DNA from 2 places in the Vallitalea guaymasensis genome. Region 2 is predicted to be linked to the other one. Evidence: predicted binding sites of a transcription regulator. Region 2 holds the regulator's gene; the other holds the start of a gene.
The links. The regulator Rex, encoded in region 2, represses fermentation and respiration genes when NADH is low (regulators of the CRP and FNR family bind a similar motif). The targets are predictions, from matches to a motif close to ATTGTTAANTANTTAACAAT.
Positions count from the first base shown of each region.

Region 1: adhE (bifunctional acetaldehyde-CoA/alcohol dehydrogenase) is a predicted target of Rex. The motif match lies at 1,885-1,904, and genes of this name have one in related genera.

Region 1 covers NZ_CP058561.1:2,419,991-2,423,213, forward strand. The annotation lists gene HYG85_RS10640 (HD-GYP domain-containing protein) at 1-1,003, opposite strand, end outside; gene adhE (bifunctional acetaldehyde-CoA/alcohol dehydrogenase) at 2,005-3,223, shown strand, end outside.
Region 2 covers NZ_CP058561.1:85,557-88,779, reverse strand. The annotation lists gene HYG85_RS00430 (ABC-F family ATP-binding cassette domain-containing protein) at 1-417, opposite strand, end outside; gene HYG85_RS00425 (helix-turn-helix domain-containing protein) at 642-1,037, shown strand; gene HYG85_RS00420 (redox-sensing transcriptional repressor Rex) at 1,478-2,110, shown strand; gene HYG85_RS00415 (coiled-coil domain-containing protein) at 2,310-2,924, shown strand; gene acpS (holo-ACP synthase) at 2,921-3,223, shown strand, end outside.

The sequences.
Region 1 (3,223 bases), 2.3 Mb from region 2:
CCCACTCATCATATTTTCCATTTTCATCTTCCAGAATCCTTATGATAGGTCTTGATGGAAATCCATTATTCTGTTTTAGAACAATACCTTTCTTTCCTTCATTAGTTATGATTCCCATACCTGATGGATATACTGCTATATATTTTATAAACTCATCAACAATTTCTTCATCAAACAATCGTCCTTTATTAGCAATAAGAAATTCTATTACTTCATATATTTTATAAGCTTCTCTATAAGGTTTTTTGGTTACCATAGAATCAAAAACATTGCATATAGAAATAATTTTTGTCGCACTATTGATTTTATTGCCACTCCAGCCGAAAGGATATCCAGAACCGTCAACATTTTCATGATGAGTTAATATTATGACTTTAGATATAGAGCTTATCCATGAAGCTTCGCTTATCGCTTCATAACCATAGATTACATGTTGCTTAACTATTTCATATTCTTTTTCGGTTAACTTACCAGGTTTGTTAAGGATTTCTTCTGGAATAAGAACTTTACCTAGATCATGCAATAAAGCACCTATAGCTATATCTTTAACTCTATTTTTGTTATAACCTAACTTTATAGACAATAAAACTGCTAAAGCACATACATTGACAGAATGGGCATATGTATATTCATCTTTTCTCCTGATATCAACTAGATTAACAATAATATTACGTTGGGTCAATACATCCTCAACAATATCCTGAGCAGCTGATACAATATTAGTTAATTCTAGATGTCCTTGGGTACTATAATTCTCTAATACTTTTTTAACTTCTTTTTTACAGTTTTCTCTTGTCTTTTCTTCAATAAAATCTTTTAATTCAACACCTTCAGATAATTCATCCTCTATATAGATGTAATCTACTCCTAGCTCTCTTAAACGAACAACATAAGATTTCTTAATATGAATCCCCTTTGATAAAAGAAAGCTACCATTTAATGAATAAACTGGTCGTGCTACTCTCTCATTACCTTTTAAATTGTCTATTAGTACTCTTCTCATTAAATCCCACCTACAGAACGGCTAAAAAATCTCTATTAACTATTACTCATTAATAAATAATCCAATAAAAAATATTAATCAAGTTTCTAAAGATAATTATTTGTTCTTTATCATTATTCGTTACTAAATAAAAATCTCTTTACAGTTGATATAATCATATCATTTTTTTATAGTATCTTCAATTAAAATTGAAATAAATGAATAAAAAGACTTATTATGGTAATCATTATTAATGTACCATTTATTTACAATGTTTTATTTATGAGGATTTTGGTTTAGGAAATAAGCCTCAATAATATGGTACATCATCTAATACCCCCCTCAACCTGCGTTTTATTCCCCCCCTGAAACGCAGGTTATTTTTATATTAGTTACAAAGACCTATTCTCTAATTTTTTTCTATCAAAAAGAAGTAAAATAGTTCATATTTCATATACTAATCTATATAATAAATTGTTATTTTATCAATTAATATACCTTAAAATATATTATAATCTCATATTTAAAATATATGAATTTAATTAAAACATTACCTATATAATAATAGCTATTTATATTAAGTAAATTATATTTTTCGTTATTTTTTATATCCTATTTAACTGATCTGTTAAGTTTTCTAAATCGCAATTTATTGTTATAAATTTAACTATTTTTAATTATATTTGATATCATAACTTCTCAAGATAAGAAGTATCATTAAATATCTATAGTGTTTTTTTATATATAATAACTATATTATAATCTTTGTTATGTGAAATATGCTGTCTTGTATACAGTATTTATAGTTATATTGTATATTTTATTTTGTATATTTTTATTTTAGTTATTGACAAAATATTATCAATTTGCTATTATGTCAGTGTAATATTTTTTTGAAAATAATTGTTAATATTTTAACATTATTTATATGTAGAAATCAATTTATTAAGCGACTACTTGTCGCATTTATAATTACAAAATAGGGAAAACTAATATTAAAAATATCTAGGAGGTATATAATTATGGCAAACACAAAAGTCACTAAAACTAATGATAAACCAAATGTTGATGTGCCAAAAATGATTGACGAATTAGTATCAAAAGCTACAAAAGCATTAGACGAATATTTACAACTTAACCAAGAACAAGTAGATAACATTGTTAAAGAAATGTCACTTGCTGGATTAGACAAACATATGTATTTAGCTAAACTAGCTGTTGATGAAACTGGTAGAGGAGTATATGAAGACAAAATAACTAAGAATATGTTTGCAACAGAATATATCTACCATAGTATCAAATATGAAAAAACAGTAGGTATCACTAACATTAATAAAGAAGAAGATTACATGGAAGTTGCAGAACCTGTTGGTGTTGTTGCTGGTGTAACTCCTGTTACTAACCCAACTTCAACTACATTATTTAAAGCTATTATTTCAGCAAAAGCAAGAAACCCAATCATCTTTGCATTCCATCCTTCAGCTCAAAAGTGTTCTGCTGAAGCAGCAAGAATTGTAAGAGATGCAGCTGTAAAAGCTGGTGCTCCAGAAAACTGTATTCAATGGATAGAAATGCCTTCATTAGAAGCAACAAATACATTGATGAACCATCCTGGTGTTGCTTTAGTACTTGCTACAGGTGGATCTGGAATGGTTAAATCAGCTTATTCAACTGGAAAACCTGCACTTGGTGTTGGACCTGGTAACGTACCTTGCTTCATAGAAAAAACTGCTGATGTTGAAAGAGCTGCAACAGATTTAATCTTATCAAAAGCATTTGACAACGGAATGATTTGTGCATCTGAACAAGGAGCAATCATTGAAGAACCTATATATAAACAAGTAACAGATTACATGAAAAAACAAAACTGCTACTTTACAACTAAAGAAGAAACTAAACGCTTAGAAGGCGTTGTTATGAACCTTGAAAAAGGTGCTGTTAATCCAGCAATAGTAGGTAAAGCACCTGTAGAGATTGCTAGATTAGCTAATATAGATATACCAGAAGATACAAAGGTTTTATGTTGTGAACTTGATGGAGTTGGACATGAATATCCATTATCCAAAGAAAAATTATCTCCTGTATTAGCTATCATAAAAGCTAAAAATGCTACAGATGGTATTGATCTATGTGAAAAAATGGTTGAGATTGGTGGTCTTGGCCACTCATCAGTTATTCACTCTAATGATGATGAAGTAATCAAGCAATTCTCTTCCAGATTAAAAACTGGTCGTATAATAA
Region 2 (3,223 bases):
ATAGCTATACCCATTATTAAGTTCAAAAGTATGCTGTAGATTTGAGTAGGATTTCATAAGTGAATCAAGGGCTTCGCTATCATTATCTAGTTTAGACATTTTTACTTCGTATTCTCTTAAAGTATTTTCCATTTGAATTATTTCTTTGCATGTTAACAGCATTTCATCATAAATAGTTTTTTCGGATGATAGAGTACTATTTTGGGATAGGTAACCAAGTTTTGTTAAACTATTAATTATAACTTGTCCTGAATCTGCTTCTAATTCATTGGTAATGATCTTGAACAGCGTTGATTTACCGGCTCCATTAATACCTACTATAGCTGCTTTATCTCCTTTTTCCAGCCAGAAGTTTACATTGTCCAGTACTGTATGTGTTACAAATGCTTTGCATATATTTTTACATGATAAAATCATAGTTGCCTCCTATAAATATTAAAATTACCATACTATGATACCATTAATCACTGGTTTTGAAAAGTTTAAGGGTTTAAAATTAGAGGTTTTTGGTAAATATATAAATATCTATTGTGATAGTTCTTTGCCTAACGAGAAGTAACATATTTTGTTCATACATAAGAATAAATTTCTTTGGGACAACATATATATGATAAAAGAACTTTTCTAAAGGGGATGATGACTTGAGTCGTAATGCAGGTTATATGAAAAAATTGAGAAAAGCTCGTGTGGAGAGAAAACAATGTATAAGGTGTGGTAAACCTCTATCACAAGAATCACTTATTAGAGGTGTCAAGCAATGTGAAAAATGCCTTGATTATCAACGTAAAAGAAAATTGGGACAAATAAGTTCTAAGGTCAATACTACTTATTTTTACAATAGACAATACAAAAAAGATGAGATAAAGAGAAAAGAACTAGGAAATTATATGGTTGAGAATAAAATAACTATCAAGGATCTGGCGAAAGAATCCAACTTATCTCAAAGAACCATACAAAGAATATTATACACTGATGCAAACTATACAAAAAAAACTAAAGATGCTATTAATAAATATTTGGGAAAAGAACTTTTATAGGTAATAATATTAAGTTGATAATAATATTGAGTTAAGTAAATTAAAGAATATATAATTGAACTTAACAATTAAAAAGGGTATAGAATTAATTTTTTATATCCATTTTATATGTTAGAAGTAAACATACAGGGTTTATGAAACCTAAATATGTATAAAATTTAGGATATTAAAATTTTTTATAAGTATAATTTTCTAGAAAAAGCTGTAAAATATCAGGGTTTTATGGTATAATTTATAAAATATAGATTGTATACAATAAACAATTGATTGTTTTTAACTATATTTACTAAATATAGGATTTGTGTTAATGATTTATACTGTGATAATACATAAACGATAAGGGTTTATCAGCATTTGATTATTTGACATAGATTTAACAACCATATATAATTATTTGTATAAAAGTTCCAAAATAGTATCAAGGATTGGGGATTGATTATATGATACAAAAGAAAATATCAACAGCGGTAATTAAAAGATTACCAAAATACTACAGATACTTAGGAGACTTATTGGAAAACGATGTTGTAAGGATTTCCTCTAAAGAATTGAGTAACAGAATGGGTGTAACAGCTTCTCAAATAAGACAAGATTTAAATAATTTTGGCGGTTTTGGTCAACAAGGTTACGGCTATAATGTTGAATATTTATATAACGCTATAGGCAAGATACTTGGTCTTGAAAATAAATATAATACAATTATTGTTGGAGCAGGAAACTTGGGTCAAGCACTTGCTAATTATACTAATTTTGATAAAAGAGGTTTTGAAGTTAAAGGATTATTTGATGTTAACCCGAGACTTATAGGTATAACTGTAAGAGGTATTGAGATTAAGGATTTAGATGAAATGGGAAGTTTCATAAAAGAAAATAGTATTGACTTGGCAATTCTAACATTACCTAAGCAAAAAGCACCAAAAGTTGCTAATGACTTAGTTAGTTATGGTATAAAAGGAATATGGAATTTTGCCCCTATAGACCTGAAATTATCCAATAAAAATGTTATAGTCGAAAATGTACATTTGTTGGATAGTCTAATGACTCTATCATATAATATCAAAGAGAGAATATAAATAAGCGTCTGTAATTTATGTTTTTAAGAATGAATAACTATTCTTAGAAGTATTAGGTACTCATATATATGGGTACCTTTTAATTATATTGTGCTATAGAATATAATAATTTGTTACGATATAATTAATATAGAAAATTTTTATTATATTACTAAGTAGGTATAAATTAAGTATATATAAATAATGAGGACGTGAAAGCATGTTTTTTTCAAAACAAAAGATAGAGAAACCAATTAATATAGAAAAAAAGGTACATATATTGACATTGGATAATAGATGGCATGAACTATTCAAAAATAATAAAAAACCAAAAAAAATAGTGGAACTTGAAAAAAGACTTAATAAGCTTCTTGGTGAACAAGGACAACTTACTAATGATTTGAAAGAATATACTTTGCTTAAAAAGAAAATGATGGTTGATATAATGGATAACATGAAAGAAGCCATTGAAGATGAAGATGATGAAGCCATTGGAGAAATGGAAAAAAGCAAGAAATATATCAATGACATAAAGGTCAAGATAGATAAGATGGAATCAAGAATGGAAAATATGCCAAAAGAAATTCAAACGACCAACAAAGAATTATTAGAATATACAATGCAAGATTGTTATATGAGAATGTTTGATACCAAGAATGAATTAGATGAATTAAATGAATGGATTGAAAAAGTTAGGGCAGAATTAAAAGAAAAAGCTGTGAGACAGACGGAAGCGAAAGAAGAATATGATAAGATGTATTCTTATATGCATGATCTGGTAGGATATGAAGTCATTGAATTATATGATAAAAAATATCTGGGAGGAAGTAAATGATAAAAGGAATAGGTAATGATATCATTGAAATCAGTAGAATAGAAAAGGTTATTCTAAATAAAAGATTCCTAGAAAAATATTTTACACCCAACGAAAATAAATTATTTGAAACTAAAAATTATAGAGGTGAAACAATAGCTGGTAATTTTGCTGTCAAAGAAGCAGTCTCCAAGGTTCTTGGAACAGGGTTTGTAAATTTTACTCCTATTGATGTTGAGGTTTTACGTGATGATAAAGGCAAGCCCTATGTAGTTTTATATAATGGTGCTAAGGATTTGGCGAGACAACTTGATATTTCT